DNA from 2 places in the Stenotrophomonas sp. IS26 genome. Region 1 is predicted to be linked to the other one. Evidence: predicted binding sites of a transcription regulator. Region 1 holds the regulator's gene; the other holds the start of a gene.
What was found. The regulator FliA, encoded in region 1, starts transcription of late flagellar genes. The targets are predictions, from matches to a motif close to TAAAGTTTNNCNNNCNNNGGCCGATAA.

Region 1 (4,195 bases):
CAGCCACCGGCGCGGCGGCACCGGCCTTGGCGCCGGGAACAGCGCCACCGTGCAGCTGGTCCAGCAGGGCTTCGAACTCGTCCTCGCCGATCAGGCCGTCATCTTTCTTCGGGGCCGCGATGGCGGTCGGTGCGGCACCGCCATGCAACTGGTCGAGCAGCGCCTCGAACTCATCATCGGTGATCATCTCGCCGCCGCTGGCCGTGGTGGCGGCCGCCGGCGCCGGCGTGGCCGGCCCGCTGACGTCGAACTGGGCGATCAGCTCCGGCGGGGCGTAGCCCGGCTCGGTCCCGGCCGAGACCGAATCCAGCATCGACTGCAGGTAATCCAGCGATTGCTGGGCCGCATCGAAGTGGTGGGCCTGCAGCGTGGCCTGGCCGGAGCGGGCCATGCCGAGGGTTTCCTCGGCGGCGTGGCACAGCTCGACCATCGCCTGGATGCCGAGGAAGCCGGCACCGCCCTTGAGCGTGTGGAAGCCACGGAACACGGCGTTGAGCTGGTCGGCATCCTGGGGCGCCTGCTCCAGCGACACCAGCTGTTCGCCGAGGCGATCCAGGATTTCCTGGGCCTCGAGGATGAAGTCGGCAGCGATATCGTCTGGCACAGCACTCATGATCGTTACAGTCCCAGGTCCGAGAGCAGGTCGTCGGCGTCGTTCTGTGACACCGCATGGCGATCCAGGCCCTTCAGGGCCGGGCCGGCCAGGCCGTTGTTGTCGCGCTTGTTCTCGTCTTCCTGCGGGGGCAGGCCGAGCGCACCGAAGCCCTCATGCACGCGACGCACGATCCCGACCACGCGGCGGATGATCTGCCCGGTCAGGTCCTGGTAGCTCTGGGTCAGCGCGATTTCGGTGAGGTTGTGGCGGATCCGGTCCAGTTGCTGGCCCTGGTCGGGCGTCAACCCGTTGGCGCGCAGCTGTTCGGTGAGCGAGCGACATTCTTCGGCCAGGTCCAGCGTGCGGTGGGTGGCCTGTTCGGTCATCGCCACCACGTGGTCCAGGCGCGCGCAGGCGTCATCCAGCTCGCCGGCTTCGCTGGGCAGGCTGGGCAGTTCGCCCAAGGCCTGGCCGAGCTCGCGGGCCAGGCGGTTCAGGCCGGCCATCATCGGCTGCGTGCGCAGCGCGGCGAGGGCGTCGATTTCCCGGCGCCAACCGGCTTCGTCACCGCTTTCCAGCGCGGCCAGGGCATCCTGCAGGCGCTGCACCAGCGCGGATTTGTCGCTCAGGGTTTCCATCAGGCGCTCGCCGCCAGGCGTTCGAAGATCTTGCCGAGCTTTTCTTCCAGGGTCTGGGCGGTGAACGGCTTGATGATGTACCCGTTCACGCCGGCCTGCGCCGCTTCAATGATCTGCTCGCGCTTGGCTTCCGCGGTCACCATCAGCACCGGCAGCGTCTTGAGCTTGGCGTCGGCACGCACGGCCTTGAGCAGGTCGATGCCGGTCATGACCGGCATGTTCCAGTCGGTGACCACGAAATCGAACGGCTGGCTCTGCAACAGCGCCAGCGCGGCATGCCCGTCCTCGGCTTCGGCCGTATTGGTGAAGCCCAGATCGCCCAGCAGGTTCTTGACGATACGACGCATGGTCGAGAAGTCGTCGACGATCAGGATACGCATGTTCTTGTTCAAAGCACTTTCCTCGATTTCAATGGTTCTCGAGGCCGGCGTCTGCCGCCTCGAAGATCTTCAGCCGGCCCCGCAGGCGCAGCACGGCCTGGCCATGGATCTGGCACACGCGCGATTCGCTGACACCCAACACGGCGCCGATCTCTTTCAGGTTCAGTTCCTGCTCGTAGTACAGCGACAGCACCAGCTGTTCGCGCTCGGGCAGCAGGCCGATCGCGTTGCCCAGCTCACGCCCGAACTCGCCGCGTTCCAGCACCTGCTGCGGGGTCGGGCCGCCCTGGGCGACGGTGTCCAGTTCGCCCTGGTCCTCGATCCGCGATTCCAGGCTCAGCACCTGGCCCCGCGAGGCGTCTTCCATCAGGCGCAGGTAATCCGGCAGCGGCATGTCCATCGCGGCGGCCACTTCGGTGGCGCTGGCGGCACGGCCGGTGCTCTGCTCGAGGCGACGGATGGTCGCGGCGGCATCGCGGGCGCGGCGGTGCACCGAGCGCGGCACCCAGTCGCCACGGCGGATTTCATCGATCATCGAACCGCGGATGCGGATCGAGGCGTAGGTTTCGAACGAGGCGCCCTGGTCGGCGTCGTAGCTGCGCGAGGCCTCGATCAGGCCCATCATGCCGGCCTGGATCAGGTCGTCGACCTCCACGCTGGCTGGCAGACGTGCCGCCAGATGGTGGGCGATGCGGCGGACCAGATCCGAGTGCTGGGCAATGCACTCGTTGGCCGCGGTCCGCTGGACTTCTTTGTATTGTGCTGCGCCCTTCATACCGTCACCCCGCGTTGCTTGAGGATGCGTTCCAGGAAGAATTCGACCCCCCCACGCGGCTCGGTCGGGGCCTGCCAGCGGGCGGTGCGGCGCGCGATCTCGGTCAGCGCCAGGGCGGCCGGGCTGGACGGGTAGGCCTTCACCACCGGCTGCTGGCGCTGCACCGACAGGCGCAGCCAGTCATCCTGCGGCACGCAGCCCAGGTAGTTCAGCGAGACATCGGCGAGGAACTTCTCGCAGACGCGGCTCAGCTTTTCGTACAGCACGCGGCCTTCGTTCGGGTCGCGCACCATGTTGGCCACCACCTGGATCCGGTCCACGCCGCGCTCGCGCGAGAGGACCTTGATCAGCGCGTAGGCGTCGGTGATCGAGGCCGGCTCATCGCAGACCACCACCACGGTGTCCTGTGCGGCCTGGCAGAAGGTCAGCACGCCATCGGTGATGCCGGCGGCGGTATCCACGATCATGATGTCCAGCTCGCGCTCGAGCTCGGAGAACACGTTGACCAGGCCGACGTGCTCGGCCGGCTGCAGCTCGGCCATGTGGCGGCGACCGGAGGCGGCCGGGACCACCAGCACGCCGCCGGGGCCTTCCATGATCACTTCTTCAAGCGTGCAGCGCCCGGCGACGAGGTCGGCCAGGGTCACCTTCGGCTGCAGGCCGAGGATCACGTCGATGTTGGCCAGGCCGAGGTCGGCATCCAGCAGCAGCGTGCGCTTGCCCATGTCCGCCAGCGCCACGGCCAGATTGGCCGAAACGTTCGTTTTGCCCACGCCGCCCTTGCCGCCGGTGACGGCGATGGTGCGGACCGGGCCCAGCGGCTGGCTTCGGGTAGCCGACAACGGGAAGGTCTTGGTCAGCTTGGCGTACTCACGCGACGGCATGGTTCAACTCCGGGTTGCAGGGCATATCGGCCGCGCGGCGCAAATCTTCAAGGCGAAGTACAAGATTGGCCGCACTGGCACGGTGCAGGTCTTCAGGAACGTCCTGGCCATCGGTGACCCAGGTGATCGGCAGGCGGTGATCCACGGCCACCGACAGGGCGGTACCGAAGCGGCCGGTTTCGTCCAGCTTGCTCAGCACCACGCCCTGCGGGTTGGCGGCGCTGAAGCGGCGGACCACCTCGTCCATGTCGCCGAAGCTGGTGTTGGCCGGCAGCACCAGCAGGGTGCGGATCTGCTCGGCGGCACGCAGCCACTGCAGCTGGGCCGCCAGGGCGCGGTCGCGCGGGCCCAGGCCGGCGGTGTCGATCAGGACCAGCTTGTAGTCCTTCAGGCGTTCCAGCAGCTGGTTCAGATCGCTGCCGCTGCTGGCCTCGTGGACGGCGATGCCGAGCTGGCGGCCGAAGCCGTACAGCTGCTCGCGGGCGCCGATGCGGCCGGTATCGGTGGTGACCAGGGCGACATCGCGGGCGGCATGCGCCTCGGCGAAACGCGAGGCCAGCTTGGCGATGGTGGTGGTCTTGCCGGCGCCGGTGGGGCCGACCAGGGCGATCACGCCGCCGGCTTCCAGCGGATCGACCGGGGCGATCGGCAGCTTCTTGGAGAGCAGGCCGAGCATCAGGCCGCGACCACGGTGGGCTTCGGTATCCAGCGGAATCTGCATGGCCACGTCGCGGCTGATGCCGGCGTCGAAGCCGTATTCGTCCATCAGGTCCAGCGCGACGGCGCGCACCGGCGAGCCGCGCAGGCGCTCATCGGTGAAGCGGTGCATCTCGCGCTCGATGACATGGCGCATGCCGGCCACTTCATGGCGCAGCTGGCGGATTTCTTCGTCATCGCGCTGGATGACCGTCAGCTCCGGCACG
Region 2 (4,195 bases), on a different contig from region 1:
TCGACCAGCGCGGCCACCTCGTTCTCCACAGTGGTTTCCAGCGCGCGGCTGCGCCACTCCACCGCCGCGCCCAGCAGCTGGTCGTGCTCCACGATCGGGGTGATCACCAGCTGATAGCGGATGCCGGCGTGCTCGATCTCCCGGCTGGCACGCTGGCCGCGCTGCAGCATCGGCAACAGACTGGCGAAGGCCGGATGCAGGGCGGCCGCGGGTTGGCCGCTCCAGTCCGCGTGCGTGAGCTGCAGTTCGGTGAGCAGCGCGTGGTTGAGGAAGCCGATCCGCCCTTCACCGTCGAGCACCATCACGCCGGTCTGCGCACTGTCCAATGCCTGGCGGGCGCGGGTGTTGTCGCGTGCCACCGCGCGCTCGGCCTCGATCCGCTCGCGCAGCCGTTGCTGCATGTGGCGCAGGCGCGCGGCGAGCTGGCCGATTTCATCGTGCGGGTTATGGAGCGGCAGGACGGTGTCCAGTCGATCTTCGGCAATGTCCTCGGCGAAGCGGAGCGTATCGGTGATCGGCTGGCGGACCGCCCGCAGCACCAGCAGCAGCGTGGCGATCAGCACGGCCGCCACCAGCAGCAGGGTCAGCGCGAACACGATGCCCATGGTGCTGGCCCGCGCGGCCTGTCGCTCGCGCGCCGCCGCCAATGCCTGCGCCTGCGCCTGTTGCAGCGCCTGCAGCCCGGGGCCGATCTGCGCGGCGCTCTCGGCCAGTGACTGCGCTTCCACATCCAGCCCGATGCGGGCGGCCGTGTAGGCCAGCAGCGCCCCTTGATATGCCTCCATCTGCGTTCGCAGTGCTTCCTGCGTCTCTGCATCCAGGCGCGCCTCTGCCAGGGACAGATCGAACGGCAACTTCTGTTCGCTGGCACGATCGGTGTGCGCCGCGTCACCGGTGAGCAGCAGCAGGCTTTCCTCGCGCCGCATCTTCTGCAGCTGGGCGATCAACACCGGGCGCGCGCCGGCCTCGACACTGGCCTCCAGCGTGGCAGCCGCCGCCTCCAGCTGCGCACGCAGGCCGGCATCGCCACGCCCCATCTCATCCACCCGGGCATTCAATGCGGTGATGCCCTCGGCGAAATCACCCGCGCGGGCGGCCAGCTCGCGTAGTGCCCCGGCGCTACCGGCGTCGTGGGGATCGCGCTGCAGCTCGGCCAGGGTCGCCTGCAGGCGCTGCTGCGCGGCCTGCAACGCCTCGCGATCGCTGCCATCGAACGTGCTGGCATAGCGGGTCTGCAGGCGCCGCGCATCGGCGATCTCGGTCGCCAGCGCGGCCGCCAGTGCGGCCTCCTGCTGGTGCGCGCCGAAGGTTTGGGCTGCACGCTCGGTATCATGGCCCGTCCAGCCGTAGACCACGGCGACCGCCAACAGGCCCAGGCCGCAGATCAGCAGGCTGGCCCTGAGTTTCTGTGCCACGCTGAGGCGACCGAGCGCGGCCAGCCGGGGCGGCTGAGCGAGACGGAAGCCGAACCGATCGCCCAGACGGGCGACGAACAAGGACAGGCGGCGGGGGACGACCGACATCACGTACTCCAGGCGGAAGGACGCATCGGTATCGGCGGGATCACGCTGAACTTGAGGGCCGATCTCAGCGAGCGGCCAGAGCTTCGCCAATGGATCCCGTTGTACCGGCGCCAGACGACGAAGGGATGACGATCAGGGCCCCCGTGCTCACATGGCGCGTGAACGTGCGACAGTGAAGGACGGGACAGCACCTTCACGGCGACTGCGCTGAACTAGGACTGGGATCGCGGCCGGGGGCCGCTGCAGGACCCGGGGTGCGTTACCGCACATCCGGTCGACCACGATGCATGACGCCATACCGCACGGAGAGAGACCGCCATGAATGCCGCCTTCAAGATCTTTCTGCTCGCCGGTGCACTGCTGTACGGCCTGCCGGGGCTGGTGTGGTGGGTGAACCATCGGCGCGCCAAGCGGGCGCGGCTGGCCCAGGGCGTGGTCAGCGTCGAGGCCCGCGCGCCATGAGCGGCGGAACCGGTACGAGCGCGGCAACGCACCTGACCGACGAACAGCGGCAGATCCTGCGCGACATCAACGCCACGCGTCCGGTCAGCGATGAAGCCGCCAACTGGGCCGTCAAGGCCGGCTACGCGGCCCAGGCGGAAGACGGCGACATCGATTTGACCCAGGCCGGTCGCCACGTGGTGGACTCCAGCACGCTGTAGCGCGCTGAACCATGCACAGTGCGTTGACGTGCGCTGAGCAAGCCACGGGAGGGAAAACTGGCGCAACGCCGGTCTTGTATGACAGCAGCACTATCGCCTTGCCCGCTTGAGCCTGTCGGGCTCCCGCTCCGTCCATTCCATCCGGCGGCCAGCAAGGCATACCACCCCTGCTGCGACCGCGAAGGCACCGGTGAGCCAGAGATTGGCGGTCGGACCGAGCCGATCCAGTGCTTGGCCGCCCACCCACGCCCCGGATGCGATCCCGACATTGAAAGCACCGACATAGAGTGCGGAGGCGATTTCCATCGCCCTGGGCACGGCCTACATCATCCACGTCATCAAGCCCACCGATACCCCGCCGTAGGCCAGCCCCCACGCCAGCAGCGCCATGGCACCGCCCAGGCGCGACTCCCCGATGGTCAGGAACAGCGAGGGCGCCAGCACCAGACCCGCCGCGATCAGCGACACCGTCAGCCTGGTACGTCGTGCTGCCGCGATGCCGGCAAGGAAGTTGCCGGCCATGCCCGCGGCGCCGTAGCCGAACAACAACAGCCCCACCCAGCGCGCGTCGAATCCCGAGACCGACATCAGCAGCGGCCGAACGAAGGTAAAGGCGATGAAGTGCCCGGCGACCAGCAGGAAGGTCAGCAGCAACCCAAGCTGCAGCCCGCGGTTGCCCAGTTGCTGAGCGAACTGGCGCACGCTGGTCGTGCCGGACGGCGGCAGCCCGGGCATCACGGCCAAGTGCAGGGCAAGGACGGCGGCCCCCAGCAGCGCCATGCTGCCGAACGCCCAACGCCATCCCAGCAGCTCCCCGATCAGCGCGCCAAGCGGAACGCCCAGCACGGAAGCAGCCGCCACGCCGCCAAAGATGAGCGATGTGGCCAGGCCGACCGATCGCGTTGCCACCAGCCGCACCGCCAGCCCGCCGGCAATGGCCCAGATGCCGCCCATGCACAGCCCGACCAGCACGCGGGCCGCCAGCATCCAGCCCAACGTGGGGGCGAAGGCCGCACCCAGATTCGCGATTACCAGCAGGCCCAGCAGCCCGCACAGCAACGAGCGTCGATCCACGCTGCCGGCGCTGATCACCACCAGCGGTGCGAACAGCGCTGCCAGCAGTGCGGGCAGCGAGATCATCAGCCCCGCAGCGCCGGTGCTGGTGTCCAGCGCTTCGGCGATCGGGGTCAGCAGGCCGACCGGCAGCATCTCCGTGGTGACGACCGAGAAGGTGGCCAGACTGACTGCGGTGACCGCCCACCACGGGTGGCGCGGTGTGGATTGCGCCTGCATCAGCAGATCCCCGGGTTGCGTGGCTCACGCGAACGCAACACGCCGTGCGCGAACGCCGCCGCCAGCAGCACCGCTCCTCCCGCACACAAGGCAACCAGGTACCCGGCGCGCGGCCCGTGTGCATCCACCCCGTAGCCGGCGATCGCCGCGCCCAGCGCCACGCCCACATTCAGCGCCGCCAGCAGCCAGGTCATGCCCTCGGTGAGCTGGCCCGGCGGGACCTGTTGCTCGATCAACGACATCGCCACGATCATCGTCGGGGCGAAGAACACACCCGCCGCGAAGACCGTGACGGCGAGTGCGGCGATGCTTCCCACCAGCAGCAGCGGCAAGGTGGTCAATGCGGTCGCGATCCCGCCCAGCAGCAACAGGCGGGGCAGTGGCGTCTGCAGCTTGAGCGCACCGAACAGCACCCCGGACAGGCAGGAGCCGGCGGCATACGCACACAGCACGACGCTGGCGGCGGCGGGCTGCCCCACGTGCGCGGCGAAGGCGACGCTGACGATATCGACGGTGCCCACGATCACGCCCATCGCGACCATCAGCACGGCCAGCCACCGCACGCCCGGCAGACGGATGACGGACGCAGCAGGCGCGGCGTTGGGTACCACTGCCTCGATCGGGGGCTCGGTCCTGCGCTGCGCGATCAACGCAAGCGCGCCGATCGGCAGCAGCACAGTAGCGGCGAGGACACCCGCCTGCGGAAACAGCGAGACC

Region 2: ACW6W5_RS01585 (methyl-accepting chemotaxis protein) is a predicted target of FliA. The motif match lies at 1,552-1,578, and genes of this name have one in related genera.

Annotation. Positions count from the first base shown of each region.
Region 1 covers NZ_JBSZJV010000002.1:75,212-79,406, reverse strand. The annotation lists gene ACW6W5_RS02310 (chemotaxis protein CheA) at 1-613, opposite strand, end outside; gene ACW6W5_RS02305 (protein phosphatase CheZ) at 619-1,233, opposite strand; gene cheY (chemotaxis response regulator CheY) at 1,233-1,625, opposite strand; gene ACW6W5_RS02295 (RNA polymerase sigma factor FliA) at 1,642-2,388, opposite strand; gene ACW6W5_RS02290 (MinD/ParA family ATP-binding protein) at 2,385-3,272, opposite strand; gene flhF (flagellar biosynthesis protein FlhF) at 3,259-4,195, opposite strand, start outside.
Region 2 covers NZ_JBSZJV010000001.1:379,296-383,490, reverse strand. The annotation lists gene ACW6W5_RS01585 (methyl-accepting chemotaxis protein) at 1-1,523, opposite strand, end outside; gene ACW6W5_RS01580 (hypothetical protein) at 1,842-1,985, shown strand; gene ACW6W5_RS01575 (hypothetical protein) at 1,982-2,185, shown strand; partial or broken gene ACW6W5_RS01570 (MFS transporter) at 2,276-3,478, opposite strand; gene ACW6W5_RS01565 (MFS transporter) at 3,478-4,195, opposite strand, start outside.